DNA from 4 places in the Robbsia andropogonis genome. Region 1 is predicted to be linked to each of the others. Evidence: predicted binding sites of a transcription regulator. Region 1 holds the regulator's gene; each other region holds the start of a gene.
What was found. Region 1 encodes LexA, which represses DNA repair genes until DNA is damaged. Its sites were predicted from a motif close to ACTGTATNNNNATACAGT; they were not measured.
Positions count from the first base shown of each region.

Region 2: SJQ66_RS09425 (CppA family protein) is a predicted target of LexA. The motif match lies at 1,914-1,931, and genes of this name have one in related genera.
Region 3: imuA (translesion DNA synthesis-associated protein ImuA) is a predicted target of LexA. The motif match lies at 2,426-2,443, and genes of this name have one in related genera.
Region 4: SJQ66_RS03570 (putative DNA modification/repair radical SAM protein) is a predicted target of LexA. The motif match lies at 1,706-1,723, and genes of this name have one in related genera.

Region 1 covers NZ_CP139170.1:1,936,190-1,940,404, reverse strand. Annotated here, with positions in the region: gene SJQ66_RS22120 (ATP-binding protein) at 1-929, shown strand, start outside; gene SJQ66_RS22115 (asparaginase) at 916-2,055, opposite strand; gene lexA (transcriptional repressor LexA) at 2,341-3,084, shown strand; gene SJQ66_RS22105 (hypothetical protein) at 3,097-3,501, shown strand; gene SJQ66_RS22100 (hypothetical protein) at 3,819-3,971, shown strand; gene SJQ66_RS22095 (hypothetical protein) at 4,118-4,215, opposite strand, start outside.
Region 2 covers NZ_CP139166.1:1,048,101-1,052,315, reverse strand. Annotated here, with positions in the region: gene SJQ66_RS09435 (glycerate kinase) at 1-639, opposite strand, end outside; gene SJQ66_RS09430 (GNAT family N-acetyltransferase) at 984-1,550, shown strand; gene SJQ66_RS09425 (CppA family protein) at 1,609-1,887, opposite strand; gene SJQ66_RS09420 (pseudoazurin) at 2,210-2,677, opposite strand; gene katG (catalase/peroxidase HPI) at 2,730-4,215, opposite strand, start outside.
Region 3 covers NZ_CP139164.1:858,013-862,227, forward strand. Annotated here, with positions in the region: gene SJQ66_RS03645 (Y-family DNA polymerase) at 1-1,772, opposite strand, end outside; gene imuA (translesion DNA synthesis-associated protein ImuA) at 1,702-2,412, opposite strand; gene ugpB (sn-glycerol-3-phosphate ABC transporter substrate-binding protein UgpB) at 2,672-4,012, shown strand; gene ugpA (sn-glycerol-3-phosphate ABC transporter permease UgpA) at 4,119-4,215, shown strand, end outside.
Region 4 covers NZ_CP139164.1:837,369-841,583, reverse strand. Annotated here, with positions in the region: gene SJQ66_RS03580 (FdhF/YdeP family oxidoreductase) at 1-1,120, opposite strand, end outside; gene SJQ66_RS03575 (catalase family protein) at 1,233-1,499, opposite strand; gene SJQ66_RS03570 (putative DNA modification/repair radical SAM protein) at 1,740-3,086, shown strand; gene SJQ66_RS03565 (UdgX family uracil-DNA binding protein) at 3,094-4,215, shown strand, end outside.

The DNA.
Region 1 (4,215 bases):
TGCCTTTTGACACGGGGGCATCGGGCCCGGACAAACTTTCCACTGCATCGCTCATGCTTCCGCCTAACGCGGACCCGCGTTCCATGATCCACTCGCACGTCGAGGCATCGCATCCGCACGCCTTGCGACCGATAGTGCCACCCCCGTCTTTTCAGGTCAGCCTGCAATCTGGCGCACACGTCTTGATCGTCGACGATCACGAAGCCAATCTATTGTTGCTAAGCACACAGCTTTTACAGCTTGGCCTTACGCCCATAACTACCTCGACCGTGGATCAAGCGCTAGCGTATCTTGACCCACCATCCCTTGAAAGGGCGGTGGCGTTCGATGCGGTGATAACCGACTGCAATATGCCAATTCAAGATGGCTATGCATTGGCACGCGCTTGCGCAGATCAATGGCCTCAATTGCCTGTCATCGGATATAGCGCCGACGATACGGAAAGTTGCCTGGAAGAATGCCTGCGCAGCGGCATGCGCGGCAGACTGACCAAACCGGTCACGTTGGCAACACTGCGCGCGCATTTTATCATCGCGGCACCGCCCGACACGCCGCGAAAGATCGCGTCGAATGCAGACGAGACCGTCATGACGATCGCACTTGGCGATCCGGAATTTGCGCGCAAATTGATCGACATCTTCGAACAGGGCGTGATGAAATCCCTTCCGACCTTTTCCGACGCCGTGCATGCGCAGGATGCGCAGCGCATACGCGACATCGCGCACCATAACAAAGGGCCGGCCGCAATGCTGGCGCTGCATCGCTTCGTCGATGCCTGCAGCACGATCATTGCACAGTGCGCCGAAGCAGCGGAACCCGACTGGGAAGAGATGCAGGCGCTTTACGTCCGAGCCTGCACCGCGGTGGAGGCTGAGTTGCAGTCCATCCGTGCAGCGCTCGCCGACCGCCGGCCCCTTACGCTTGACTGAAGAACAACCGTAACGTTGAAAGATCGGCCACACCCACTGAAAGCGCCAACATCAACCGGATGCGCGCTTTGTACGGGTTCAGCGAACCGCTCGCGACAAAACCTGCTGCTTCGTCGTCGACTGCGGCATTCAACGTGACACGCACGTCGGCAGCACGGCTCGATCTGACCACTACCACGCCCGCTGCCGTCGCGCGTCGCAACGCCGCCATCATCGGGGCGTTGATCGTACCATTGCCTGTTCCAGCGACGACGATGCCGCGCACCCCCGCGGCAACGAGTGCCTCCACCAGCCGGGGGGATGCACCCGCATACTGCGCGACCACCTCGACCGCCGCCAGCATGGTGGGTATGAAAGTGCTCGTGCGCACCTTATCTGACAGCGCCGCCGCGCGCGCCGCGCCCGGCTCGATCTTGGTCGCAGCGTCCGCCGGATGTCCTTCTGCCGCTTCGCGCAGCCAGCCAACGCGTCCGTCTTGCACCCATCCCAACGGACCACCAGACAGCGATACAAAGGCATCCAACGCATGACTGCTGATCTTGATCACATCGCGCGCCGCGTGGACGCGATTCTGCAGCGTGACCAAAACGCCCTTTCCCTTCGCCGTGCACGTGCCCGCCAACGTGACCGCGTCGAACAGATTCGCCGGGCCATCCGCGGATAGCGCCGTGGCCGGCCGCATGGCTGCCGTCAACACGATGGGCTTGCCATCGTCCAGAAGCAGATCCAGCCAATACGCTGTCTCTTCCAACGTGTCGGTGCCGTGGGTGATTACGATGCCATCGACATCATCGCGCGCGCGCGTGGCGCGCACGACCGCCGTGAGTGTGCACCAGAATGCCGGGTCCGCATCCTTGCTGTCGATCGATGCCACCGCGATGGTCTCGATTGTGGCAATACGTGCCAATGCCGGCACGGCACCGACGAGTGCGTCACCACCCAGCGCACCGGCCGCGTAACGTAGCGACTCACTATCCGACGCGGCGGCGCCAGCGATGGTGCCGCCGGTCGTTAGCACCACGATCCGCGGCAGCGCGGCCCATCCGGTGCGAGGCGTCGGCGTGGCGTTCGTAATAGAGGAATGAGCTGGCAGAGCGCCATCGGTGCGTGAAGAAGCGTCGGTCATTAGGAAAAGTCCTTGGATCACATCGCGGTCAAGTCGGAAACGCGGCGACGGCGCGCGCGAGCGGTGCATATCAGGGCGGCAGTGTGCCAGACAACGCGAACGATGTAACGTGGCCGTGGCCACCTTTGCGTAGGCGCTTCCATTTGCCTCGTGCGGATTTATCGTACCGTGTCACGTACGTCGCTTTCGCGCGACGCGCAACCCTTTCCAACGGATTCCGCGAAAATAGTTGCGTCAAAAAAAATACTGTATAGAATCACAGTATCGCATACAGGAAATCGAGACATGCTCAAGCTTACCGCGCGCCAACAGCAAGTATTCGATCTGGTCGTCCAGGCAATCGAACGCAGCGGTTTTCCACCAACGCGCGCCGAAATTGCCACGGCGCTCGGCTTCAGTTCGGCCAATGCGGCGGAGGAGCATCTACGTGCGCTGGCGCGCAAAGGGGTAATCGTGTTGTCGCCGGGAGCGTCACGGGGCATTCGCATCGTTCAAAACACCGACGACAGCGCCGCGTTCACGGATGAACGCGCAGCAACTCGGCCCCGGCCGGAATCGGCGGGAGTGTTGCCAAGAGATATAGACCGTTCCTCGCCGCGAGGGGGCGTTGCACTCGCGGGCATGCTGTCTCAGGCCACCGCGTTGTCTTTGCCGCTAATTGGACGCGTTGCGGCGGGAAGTCCGATCTTGGCTCAGGAACACGTTTTGCAACAGTACCAATGTGATCCGACTTTATTCAGCAATCGTCCGGATTATTTGTTACAGGTGCGTGGCCTCAGTATGCGAGACATCGGCATCTTGGATGGTGATTTACTTGCAGTACAGCGTCAAAACGATGCCCGCGACGGCCAAATTGTCGTAGCCCGTCTCGGTGACGAAGTGACTGTGAAACGATTGAAACGCATACCGGAGGGTATTGCATTGCTTGCTGAAAATCCTGATTACCCGACGATTGTCGTTGACCGTGAACGGTCCGACTTTGCACTCGAAGGGATTGCGGTAGGACTTATTCGACCGACGCCCCTTTGAAGGAGATACATCATGTCTAGGCTCGTTCGCTTGTTTTCTGTCGATAGCACCATTCACGCCTTTGGCCGCCTGCGTGCAGACCGCGGTCGCCTGTCATGTCGCGACAAAGCGAATCTGGCGGCACGTGCCACGGCACCGGTCCTTGTCAATCGAGATTCGGATGTCACACCCTCGCATCAGTCGATGAATGCAGGGGCTGTTGTCGCCCGTACTGCGGCACTACGTCCGACTGTGCAAGCCGTCGCGGCGGCGACTCCCCGCCCTACCGTACGCGTCTATCGCCGTACCAGTGGGATGACGATGGTGGGTAATATAGATGCAATTTGCCGGATGATTGACCGGTGCATCGCAGATGAGCGCGCGGCCTTAGCATCGAGGGGTGGTCTTGTAGCTGTCGCAACGCTTGCAGCCGGCTAAACATTGCCGAATATACCCTGGCCCTCAAGCGCTATTCTGTTCGCATTCCTCATTAATGTAGAAATTAGACAATGCACTTTAAACATAGGTGCAAAGAATCCCCCTACTGGCGTGAACAATAATGGGAGCTCAGGTACGGTTTTTGCCTATCTACAAGGTAGCTTAGTCATGCGCTTGCAAAGCTAACTCGGATTTGTTTCTGTTTGCTGATTGTTCGCCCTATCGGACGTTCTATTGGAGAGACAGAAAAGTGGCACCCAGCGTGTGTTCGAAAATACGCAATTTTGCGTTTTGAAGTACCTGAAGTGGAGGATAGTATGAGCGAAGACAAGCAATCTCCTGAGAAGCCAAACCCAACGACGCACAGCGACAACCGGGATAGCGCACTGCCTCACCGAGATGATGGAAATCGAAAAATGGCGCCAAACGACCTGCGCGATAAGAAAACAGATGAGCCACCGGTTGGCTGAGACAGTACCAGTCTGACGCATCGCAGCATGCACGATTTGTTTGCTAAAACAACACTTTGAATTAGCCCGCGGTCTGCGTTTATAGCGCTTGTCGGCAAGTCGTATCCTTGGCGCGGCGCCCCACCTCATCCAGCGATTCGCGCCTGTTAGCTTGACCGGCCATCTCGTATCGGCAGTACATTTATAGCCGGTTTTGCGGGAGGTATGAAGCCTTTTTCATAAGTCGCTCCCTTATCAAACAAGA
Region 2 (4,215 bases), on a different replicon from region 1:
GAATACATGCGTTGCACCGTGTGGACCTGTCAGCGGATTATCGACATCGGCCATACCGACGAGCCGGCATTTCGCCAGCCTGGCATCCAATCCCGATGCGTCCACGCGCATCACGTGCGGCAGACTGTCCAGCGTGGGCATCATCCGGTTGCCCGCCGCATCGAATATTCCCACACCAAGCGCGCTCAGAAAGCCCGCACCACCGTCATTGGTGCTGGTGCCTCCCAACGCGATGAAGCAGGTGCGAATACCCCGGTCGAGTAATTGAGATAATGCCTCACCGAGCCCCGCGCTGCTGCGTGCCGTCACCGGCACGGACATGCCTGCCGGGTCGGTAATGCCGATAATATCGGCGGACTCGACAATGGCCGCGCCTTCCGGCGTGAGCCCCGCTATCGTTTTCCGACACGCGCCACCTGCGCCTTGCACCTGCAACGGCAGACATTCCCCTCCGTTGTACAGTAAGGCGGCGCGAGTGCCTTCGCCGCCATCTGCCATGGGGTATTCCCGCACCACCGCATCCGGTAGCACGGTTCGAATCCCGGCGGTAATGGCGCGCGCGACGCCTTCCGCATCAAGGGCACCTTTGAACGAGTCCGGTGCGACGACGATGATGGGTTGGGCAGCAGGTATAGGCATGGCGAGCGACGGGAGAACGGAACCAACCGTTACTGTACCGGATCAACCGGGCGGCGTTGCAGGCGGTGAATGCAGAAACTCTTGGCGACGTCCTGCCGAGACGATACAAGCGCCCTATCTGGCATTCGGGACAGTGGATGCGAGTTTGTGTTTTCCGATCCGCATCGTTGTCCTGGTTGTCGTACGCAAGCGATCCTGATGACATAGGATAGCGGGCGCGAAAACCGGTCACCGTCGTCGGTGGTGGGCAGATTAGCCGTATGGCCATATCGTCAGGCGTGGCAGGGAACCGGGAGCATCGAACGTTACACTCAGCACCTGGTAAAACGTTGTTGGGAGACAGCATGTATTTCTTGCGGAGGGCCGACCCGGCCGACGCGGATGCGCTACGCGTCCTGACCGCGGATGATGACGCCGCCTGGGGATATGCATGCCCGTTACTGCCTTCTACGGAATGGTGGCGTAACAAAATCAAGCGTGCCGAGGGCCTCGGTTTGTTTATCGTCGCTCAGCGGTCGAACAGCAATGAGCTCGTGGCTTTCATCGAGATTGGCAATGACGGTTTTCAGCCGATGCGGCGTCACGTCGGATCAATTGGGTTGTGTGTACGCCGGGACTATCGACGCAAGGGCATCGGTCGTGCGTTGTTGACAAAGGCGATCGAGTGGTCCGATCAATGGCTTGCCTTGTCCCGTTTGGAAATTACCGTATGGGAAGCCCATGTCGCCGCGATCAGTTTGTACGAGGCACTCGGCTTCGCGCGAGAAGGCGTACATCCGGCGTACGGCCATGGCGCGGGCGGCTATCGTTGCGCGGTATCGATGGCCCGTCTCAAACCGTCGGGTTCGACCGATGCCGCAATGGCGGAGGCGGTAGCAACCAAACATCAGGCAACGACACTGATCGCCTAGTGAGTTGGTATCTCTTCGCACCATGCCGGCTTCGTCCTGAGTACACCCCATGCCATCGTTACTGGGGCTTACCTGGCGTTGTGCCGCCAAGGCTTTCGCGCATCACGGCAAGATAATGATCGGCCACGGAAAACCGGGCGTGATCGCGAGGTAGTGCACGGGGTGACGGTGGCTTCAATCCCAGATAGCGGCATACTGCCGACACATACGGTTTTGGGTGATTTTCTGAACTGAGTCGATGGGCGGCGGCTGTCAGGCGCGGTGCTCCAACTTGCTCAAGCAACCATTTCAGCAGTTGACGGTCTCGTTCATTGATGACGCGAATGAGGTGTTCCATCGTTGGCTCCCAGTTGGCACTTCATTACTGTATAAATATACAGTAATTGTGGCAAACCTGCCAGACTCGGCCAGAAGGTCTAGCCCACAATGGTGCCGATGTTGCGCATGGGCAAAAGCCTTACCACCGCACTGCCAAAGGGGAGCAGTCTTTCGGATCAATTGACCGTGGGACTGTTTCGATAGCAAAAACGAGCATTGACGCCATCGTTCGCGCTAAATCAACCTACCCATCTCGCAACGGATCCTCGATAGTTGTTCGCAATCGATACGCGTATCTGCTAGCCAGGTACGACCGTTCGTGGTTTCGTGCCCAGCTTGTGCTAGGGACTTTTAGCCGCGGTCCGCTTGGCATCGAGTTCAGCGAAAAGCCGGTCGAAACGGGCTTTCGCATCGCGGGGTTGCGCGACATTGCGGGCTGCTGCCTCGTTCACGGGATCCCCGACCACCACCAGTCCCACCATGCCCATCATGTAATGCGGGACGCAACGATAGCCGTAGACGCCTGGCCGATCGAACTTCACCGTCAGGTCTTCACTGACCTTGCCGGCGAACGGTTTGGCGCCGTCCGGAATCATGCCGGGAATCGATTGAACGCTATGTCCCTTGTCGAAAGCCACGAAATGCACGCTGTCGCCCGGTTTGACGTGGACGATCGCGGGTGCGAATCCCCGTTCACCGTTCGAGTCTTCGTTCAGCATCTTGACTTCGGCGTCGGCGGCAAGGCAGCCGAATGACGCTAGCAACCCGAAACTCAGGATTGCTGCGGAAATCCTCGATTTGTGACGCATACGTTTCTCCTGCGCTCCGGCCGAAAGAAGCACTCTCTCGGCCTTGGGGATATCAATCTCGCTTCAAGTCGAAGCGGTCGAGGTTCATCACTTTCGTCCATGCACCGACGAAATCACGCGCGAACTTTTCATGTGCATCGTCCGACGCATAGACTTCGGCGACCGCTCGCAGCTCGGAGCTTGAGCCGAACACCAGATCGACCGGGCTTGCCTTCCATTTCAGGCTACCCGTCTTGCGATCGTGTCCTTCGTACACGCCGTCGTCGTTCGCGGACTTTACCCACTGGGTCGACATATCGAGCAGATTCACGAAAAAGTCGTTGCTCAAGGCGCCTGGTCGGTCGGTCAGAACACCGAGCCTGGCATGGCCGGCATTGGCATCCAGCACGCGCAGGCCGCCGACCAGCACCGTCATTTCAGGCACCGTCAGATCGAGCTTGCTCGCCCGGTCGACCAGCAGATCGGCGGGCGAACGGTCGTTACCGGTCGCATAGTAGTTGCGGAACCCGTCGGCGGTCGGCTCGAGTACGGCGAAGGAATTGACATCGGTCTGTTCCTGCGTAGCATCCGTTCGCCCCGGCGAGAAAGGTACCTTGATGTCGTAGCCGGCCTTGTTCACCGCATCTTGGACCGCGGCGTTACCGCCGAGCACAATAAGATCAGCGAGCGATACCTGTTTGCCGTCGGTTCTGTTGCGATTGAAGTCGGCCTGGATGCCTTCCAACGTTTTAAGGACACCGGCCAATTCCGTCGGGTCGTTGACCGGCCAGGCATTCTCCGGAGCAAGCCGGATGCGCGCGCCGTTTGCGCCGCCCCGATAATCGGTTCCGCGGAACGTCGCGGCAGATGCCCACGCAGTCTTGACCAACGCCGATTTAGGCAGCCCGGATGCCAGTATCTTGTTCTCTAGTGCCGCCACGTCCTTCTGGTCGATCATCTTGTAGTGGGCGGAGGGAAGTGGATCCTGCCAGATCAGATCGGCGCTGGGTATTTCCTTGCCGAGATAACGCGCCTTCGGTCCCATGTCACGATGCGTCAGCTTGAACCACGCCTTGGCAAAGGCCAGCTTGAACTCCTCGGGATGTTCTTGAAACCGCTTTGCGATTCGACTATAGGATGGATCGACTTTCAATGCGATGTCCGTCGTGAACATCATCAGGGGATGCAGCTTCGACGGATCGTGAGCATCCGGTACGATGTTCTCCGCGTCCTTGGGCTTCCATTGATGCGCACCGGCAGGGCTCGTGGTCAGCACCCAATCGTGCCCGAGCAAATTATCGAGATACTGCATCGTGAAGTGCACGGGGTCGGCCGACCAAGCGCCTTCAAGACCGCTCGTGACCGTGTCAGCGCCATTGCCGGTGCCGCACTTGTTGACCCAGCCAAGGCCTTGCTGCTCGAGCGCCGCTCCAGCAGGCGCGGGGCCGACGCATTTAGCGGCAGACACTGCGCCATGCGCTTTCCCGAAAGTGTGGCCTCCTGCAATGAGTGCCAACGTCTCTTCGTCGTTCATCGCCATGCGGCCAAATGCATCACGA
Region 3 (4,215 bases), on a different replicon from region 1:
CAGGTGTGGTCCTCGGCTTGCGCGACAAAGTAGTCGCGTGTCACGACAGCATCGTCCCACCAGCCTGATTCGATACGCTCACCCGGCGACATTAGTCGTAATGAACCGCGATAGAATGGCCGATGCTGACGCGTCTGTAGTGGCAGCGGCGCATCCAGCAACCACACGGGACGCGGCGTGAGTCGGGCAATGCGTGCTCGTGCGGCATGAGAGAGACTGCCGGCCTTGACGATGGATGGAGCGCCTTCACTGAGGCTACGCGTGCCGTGGGAGTCGGGTGAATCAGGATGGTCGGCTCGGCCTTTGGTGCGATGTTTGGGCACGCCACGGGTCTCGTCTCGACCCCAATGATTCGCCAGCTCCGGCCGATGATCTTCCCGTATCAGGCATTGCAGGACATTATCGACGCCGAGCCGCGCCTGTAGCAATTCGATCAGTCGACGGTGATCGGCCGGACTGCCGCCGGGTTCCGGAAACAGATTGGTGCTCAGTGGCGTGGCCGGCTCGACCGCGGTGGCGTGCAATCGTACCGCGATCACGTGTGCATCCAGTGTGGTCTTGACCAGTCGTTCGCGGACCAGACGTAGTAGATGGCTGTCATGCCAGGCAGGGTCGGCTAAAGCGATATCGATCAGTGTGGGGGGCCGTGCTTCTCGACCTCGCTCGTGTTCGAGCAACAGCGTGAAACGCGTCACCGCCCATTGGCGAGCGGCCAGCCATCCAGTCAATCGACTAATCAGCATGGTTGCGCTCGCGAGAATCAGGGGGGTATCGTCGGCACGATCGGGCAAGGCTTGCTGCTGCTCGAACCGCTCCGGGGTTGTGAGCCATTCAAACCCTTCCTCTGCCATACCCAGCGCACGATCCAGCGCATCGACCAGAGCTTCGCCGCAACGTTGTTTGACGCCCGCGCGCGGGAGGCGGCGCAGATCGTCCAATGTCGGGCACCCCAGGCTGTTCAAGCTTTCCACATATGTCCGGGCTTCCGGCAAAAGGGGCAACGGCAGTGGGCCCAGTATCCGATCCAACGTACGCGGTGTACGGTGGCGGTGGCTACCAGCTGGTAAACGCGTCTTTTCCGACAGATCAGCCGGATGCAATACCGTGGCACCTCCGGCACGGGCCAGCAAGGCAGCGGCGGTACCAGTGGGTGCAAGACTGAGCCGGGCCGTCAGGCCGCTGCTGGCCAACGTCGCACGAATGCGTTTGCGCAAGGCACGGATGCCGCCGAACAGCCGCAAGCTGGCCGAGATATCGGCCACGATGATCGGTGCGTCGATTCGTGTGCCAGCCTGCCCCCATGTCTGGCCCTGCATCGGCGTCGACGTCTGGCGCTGCGGATCACCTGTCATGGTTTGCCGTGAGGCGCGTGCCCAGTCCAGCAGCGCGACCTGTGGCGTGTATTGCATCAAGGCCAAGGCGACGCCTTGCCATGCATCGGCTTCACGCAACAGGTCCCGGTCGTGCAGCACGGCCTGCTCCGCGACGGTCAACACCCCACCGCGCTTCATTCCCAGACGGACACCGGCCTCGCGTGCGGCCCGGCTCATCGCCACGACTCGGCCTTGTTCGAGAACGACCAATGGCATCGGTGTCCCTGGCGCGGCACGCGTGTTCGGTGAGTCAGGTGCCTTGGGCGCGTCCAGTACGGTCGATGCAAGGCTCGATGCACCAAAGGGTTGGGAGCAATATGCACGCGTCTCACTGGACCAAGTCGGCCGAAATACTTCTAGAGGCAGGTGCGGCAGAAAGACGCCGATCCAGAGACGCATGGCGATTTAATAAAATAGGAGATGGCGATAAAGACAAGACGAGGGACTGCTCTGTGGTCGGACCGCGCCGCTTGACAAAGGTCACCGACAATCCGTCCGGCGCCGGTTGCAACGCCAGCCGCAACGGGGCCGGGGATGTCCGGTGGGCGGCGTTCAACGGTCGAAACAGGAAGAACAGCGAAGACGAGGCTTGAGCGGCCAGATGCAGTCGACGCAAGGCTTCTGGCCGAATCGGGTCCTGCCAGAAAAGCAAGGCGCCACAGCCCCCCGTACGGAGGATCTGCTCTGCTGCCCACAACGCGTCCGCCGTACGATTCGCGCGCACCCACTGCCACTGCGCAATTGGCAGCCCCCAGTACTGAAAGGCTTGCTGATTGGGAATGTGCGGCGGGCACAGCATCATCAAGGGCCGTGCCGCCACGTTCTGTAGCGCCGGCCGCAGTAACCGGAATTCCCCGATGCCGGCTTGCGGTAACAACAATTCAGTCAGGCTGCCCACAGGCCAGCCGCCGCCTGGTAATTCGACCGCCAGACGGCTATCCCCTGGCGCTATGCAGGATAGCTTTGCCTGAGCGAGCTGGGAGGCACGCCACAAAGAGGGGTGAATGGTTTCCGGATGCTGGAGCGTGGCATGCTGCATGGCTCACCTGAAAACTGTATGAATGTACAGTAGTATAGCGTGCTCGCCAGAAAATGCCAGAAAGGGATGCAGGAGCGACAACGACGGCCAAGCCATCCGCCGATTACGTTCCTTACCCGGACTAACGCTTATCGCGGTAACGGCGAATGCACGGTATTGTCGCAGCAAGCAATCATGTCATTTCGATGACGTCACGTTGTTGCAACAAATGCGTCATACGATCGCGATTCCATTCATGTAGACGACAGGAGAACGCCCGATGCAACACGTGCCTCTGGCCCGAGCGGTTAAGACGATATGCACCGCAGCGGCAATGACGTGGGGGGCACTGGCAAGCGCTTCCGCCTATGCGGTGACCGACATCCCGTTCTGGCACGCGATGGACGCCGCATTGGGCGAGCGCGTCAACGATATAGCCAAGGATTTCAACGCGTCCCAGAGCGAGTACCACATCACGCCGGTATTCAAGGGTACCTATGACCAGACGCTGGCCGCCGGTATCGCGGCGTTCCGCAGCGGCAACGCTCCGGCGATCCTGCAGGTCTACGAAGTGGGAACGGCCACGATGATGCGTGCGAAGAGTGCGATCGTGCCGGTCTATGATGTCTTCAAGAATGCCGGCGTACCGTTGGACGAAAGTGCGTTTATTCCCACGATCTCCGGTTATTACAGCGATGCAAAGACCGGTCATCTGGTGTCCATGCCGTTCAACAGTTCGACACCGGTACTGTTTTATAACAAGGATGCGTTCCGCAAGGCCGGCCTGGACCCGAATCAGCCGCCGCGCACCTGGCCGGAAGTGGAACAGGACGCACTTGCACTGCGCAAGGCCGGTCTGTCCTGCGGTTACGCGTCCGGGTGGCAAAGCTGGATCCAATTGGAAAACTACAGCGCCTGGCATGCCGTGCCGTTTGCTTCGCGCAATAATGGTTTCGATGGCGATGACGCGGTGCTGGAATTCAACAAACCGCTGCAGGTCGCGCATATCGCTTTCCTGAAAAAGATGCAGAATGAAGGCGCTTTCAGCTATGTCGGTCGTCAGGACGAGCCAAACGCCAAGTTCTATAGTGGCGATTGCGGCATGACGACGAATTCGTCGGCAGCGTTGGCCAATATCAGGAAGTATGCAAAGTTCGACTTCGGCTCCGGTAGTCTGCCGTACGATCCGAGTGTCAAAGGCGCACCACAGAATGCGATCATCGGCGGCGCGAGCCTGTGGGTGATGGGGGGCAAGGACAAGCAAACCTACAAGGGCGTTGCCGAGTTCCTCGCTTACCTGACCAAACCAGAGGTTGCCGCCAAGTGGCACCAGGACACCGGATACCTGCCGGTGACAAAGGCTGCCTATGACCTGACGAAGGCGCAAGGCTTCTACAAGACGCACCCGGACAGCGAAACGGCGATCAAGCAGATGATGAACAAGCCGCCGTTGCCGTTCACGAAAGGCCTGCGTCTGGGGAATATGCCGCAGATTCGCGTAGTGATCGACGAGGAACTGGAGCAAGTCTGGGGCGGCACGAAGACGCCGCAAGGTGCATTGGATTCGGCGGTGGCGCGCGGCAACGACTTGCTGCGCCGCTTCCAGAAATCCGGTAGCTGACGTGACGCCGTTGAACGTGCCCCCAACGGGCGGTGCCGATGCGCCATCGGTACAGGCGGCGCCGGTCCCGCCAGGTAAAAGGGCGCTTGCAAGCGTACGCGCCCGGATCGGTGCCGGGCATGCGCCGTTCGGCACTTCCTGGTTGCCGTACCTGCTGATTCTGCCGCAATTGGCGATCACCGCCATCTTCTTTTTGTGGCCGG
Region 4 (4,215 bases), on a different replicon from region 1:
CATAAAACGCCATCGCAGTGCGAGCATGCATATAGGTGTGAGCCGCTTTCTCGATTTCAGCGCGCGTCACGCCACTCCGATGCACGATCTCGTCCCAGTTGGCGGCGCGGGCCTGCGCTGAAAACGCTTCGAAGCCGTGGGTGTGCAATTGAATAAAGTCGGTATCGATGAGCCGCTCGCCGCCGTCGCGTATCGCCGTGTCATCTGCTTCGATAATGACCTTGCACATCCCGAGTATCACCGCTGCATCGCCACCTATCTTCAACTGGATGTATTGGGAGCTGATGCGCGTATCCATTCCTGGCACCAGCATTTCCATTGGCGACTGCGGATTGACAAATCGCATCAGCCCGGGCTCACGCACCGGGTTAAACGCGATCAGCGGCACACCTCGTTTACGCGCGTCTTGCAATGGATGCAGCATTCGCGGTGCATTCGTCCCGACGTTGTGTCCGAAATAAAGCACGCAATCTGTTTTCTCGAAATCATCGAGTGCCACCGTACCTACCGGGACGCCAATGACAGGCGGCAACGCCACGGACGTCGTCTCGTGACACATGTTTGAACTGTCAGGCAAATTATTCGTGCCGTACATTCGTGCGAACAATTGATACATATAGGACGTTTCAAGCGATGCGCGCCCTGACGCGTAGAAAACCGCCTCGTTCGGCGCAATCGCACGGAGTTCACGCCCGATCTCCTCGAATGCACTCTCCCACGATACGGCAACGTATTTGTCGGTGGCCGGGTCCCAACGCATGGGCTGCGTCAAGCGCCCTGCTTCTTCCAATGCCATATCACGCCACTGCTCGAGGTCGGCGCAGGTATGTTCGGCGAACAAGGCAGGCGTGGCGCGACGATCTGTGATCTCCCATGCGGTGGCTTTCGCGCCGTTCTCACAAAATTCAGCAACGTGCGGGTCGGAGGGCTTGGCCCACGAACAACTGACACATTGAAAGCCGTCCAGCTTATTCTGCTTCATCAGAACCCGCGCCCCCCGCACGAGAACGCGCTCCTGGCGAAGAATCTGTGCGACAGCTTTCATCGATCCCCAACCACCCGCTTTGGTAACGCCGTTTGCACTGGCATCGCGCGAAACATCTGGTTGATCGATGGTCATTACCGTCCCTGGGGTCTCGCCGTTCCCGCCTATGCTCGGCAATGTCGCGTCGCCTCGCGGTTGTCCGTCCTCATGCATCGCGCCTTCTCCTATCGATTCTCAATACAACGCGCTATTTCACGGCGGTCACGCCACCGGCTTTTTCAATCAATGCCTCGGTGCTACGGTGTACCTTCGAGAACGCAATCTTCACGCTTTCTACCTTATCGGTCGCCTTTGCCAGCCATTTAAAATTTCCGAGAAACGCTTTTAGCGTGGCGACCGTGAATTTCGGCGCGTTCTGCATTACAAAACCCTGTCTGCGTTGACCGTCCAGTCCAATAGCAGCGCCGCGTACGTCCATGTCCGGCTGAAAACGGAGAGGCTGCGCTATCACCATGGGAATACCTGCTTGTCTTTATGTAAGAAAACGAATGGCAAAACAGATGCCATGCCTGAGCAATTAACGTTCCTCGGCAACAAGGCTGATTACGCTGCCTATGCACACGGCGCTGATCGCCTACAAGGCACACATTGCCGTTTTTAGCGTGCGATTTCGGGCCGATAAAAGAAAAGACACTTGCGTGCCGCTTGCTTTGATCCGATACTGTACATATATACAGTATCGGATCAAACGATAATGGATCGACTGAAAAAGCTGGAAATCCTTGCAGATGCGGCGAAATATGATGCCTCTTGCGCTAGCAGCGGCGCGGCAGGCCGTGATTCGCGTGGCAAGGAAGGCATGGGCGTTACCACCGGTCAGGGCATTTGCCACAGCTATACACCCGATGGTCGATGCGTATCCTTGCTAAAGATCCTGCTGACAAATTTTTGCCTTTATGACTGCCAGTACTGCGTCAACCGCCGTAGCAGCGATGTGCAGCGGGCGCGCTTTACCCCCCAGGATGTCGTCGCGCTGACGCTGGATTTCTATCGACGCAATTACGTGGAAGGATTGTTCCTCAGCTCCGGGGTCATTCGTTCATCCGACTACACAATGGAACTCCTGGTGGAGGTCGCTCGCGCCTTGCGCGAGGACCACCAATTCCGAGGTTATATCCATTTAAAAACCATTCCCGATGCGGCGCCGGAATTGATCGATCTGGCAGGACACTACGCCGACCGCCTGAGTGTCAACATCGAACTGCCGACAGCGGTTTCGATCGCCCGGCTGGCGCCCGAAAAAAACCTCGGTACGATCCGCAAGGCCATGGCGCGCATTCGGCATCGGCAGTTGGCGAGCGAAGACGAAGGGACGTATGCCAATGCACACGCCGCCGTGCCAGACGGTGGCGCACCAACGAGTGCAACGAGCCGGGCGGAGACATATGCCTCCATCGCTCGTTCAGGTCCAGGGTTTGGCACCATGCAACGAGCACGGCCGCCACGCTTTGCGCCGGGCGGACAAAGCACGCAGATGATCGTCGGCGCTGATGATGCCAATGATCGTACGATCCTGGGAACCGCAGAGACGTTGTATCAATCCTATCGTTTGCGCCGTGTCTATTATTCCGCTTTCAGTCCCATCCCCAACAGCCCGGGTACCGTTCCGCTCGCACCACCGCCGCTACAGCGAGAACATCGCTTATATCAAGCAGATTTTCTGATTCGGCAATATGGCTTCTCATCGAGGGAGATTCTTGGGCAAGCAATGGATTTGGCACTTGATATCGATCCCAAAATGGCCTGGGCGCTAGCGCATCGCGATTTATTCCCGGTCGACCTCAATCGTGCTGAGCCTGGCATGATTGCGCGGGTTCCCGGTATCGGTCTACGCAATGCCGGACGTATCATTGCGCTACGCAAACAGAGACGGCTACGGTACGATGACCTTGTCCGATTACGCTGCGGACTAAAAAATGCGCGCGCCTTTATCGTGGTGGATGACTGGCGTCCTGGAAATAGCGAACAAAGCAGCGCCGCGCTACGGCAAGCGGTAGCGGTGGCGGCAAAACCGCTCCCCGCTCAAGCAACTTTGTGGTGATGCGACGATGCATATCGTCACCATTGATAACGACTTTGGCAGTTGGCGTACGGCGGCACGGAAGTTGATAGTGGCCGGTAGGGATCCATCGTTGATCGAATGGAGAACGACAGATGGCGTTGATGGCATACCCATGACATCAGGCATGGCCCCATCGATAAATCGAACATTATTCGAGGATGCCGACACGTTCGATGAGGGCAATGACGCCAACGCATCGTCCGAAGGCGACGTCGACCGCGCGATAGGCGCCGACACCAACCCGGCAATCGATGCTAGCGGCAATCCTCACGCGGGCGCTAGCCCATCCGTTGGATTTGCGGTACCGCATGACGTACTAAAACGGCTGCGCACGGCCGCGCGGGCGTCCGACCCGCAGCGCTGGGCTTTTTTATATCGTGTTGTCTGGCGTTATGCGCATGGCGATCATGCATCGGTATTGCCTGGCGATATCGACGGTGCGAGGTTATCGCGCCTCGCACGCGATGTTTCTCGCGAATATCATCACTGGCGCGCCTTCTTGCGATTCCAGGAAACATTCGAATCGGATAACACGCCGGTCTTGATGGCGTGGTTCGCCCCGGAACACGATGTTCTCGAACCGCTCGCGGAATATTTCGAGAAACGCCTGGGCCGGTCGCGGTGGGTCATCGCGTCGCCGGATGGGCTGGCGCATCACAATGGTGAGCACGTTGTCTATGATAGGAGGGCACGCCTGGAGCCACCTCGCCCTGGCGACGATACCGAAGCGCTGTGGCGTACTTATTACCAAAGCATCTTCAATCCGGCACGGGTCAATCTGGACTTGACAAGGCAACATATGCCGGCGCGCTTTTGGAAGCATCTACCGGAAAGTGATCTGATTCAACGCCTGGCCATTGCCGCCGCGACCGGCCAACGCCGTCATGGGCAAGCGGATGCGCTACGCGGTGCGGGTGGCAAGGTGATCACGGTTTCCGCCGAAGCCGCACAGCCGCAACGGGACGTCCCACATGATATCGACGCGTGCCGACGTTGCCCGTTGTGGGAGCGTGCAACACAACCGGTAAGGGGTACCGGGCCGGCAGGTGCCGCGATCATGTTGCTTGGCGAACAACCGGGAGATCATGAAGACCTTGCCGGAGTACCG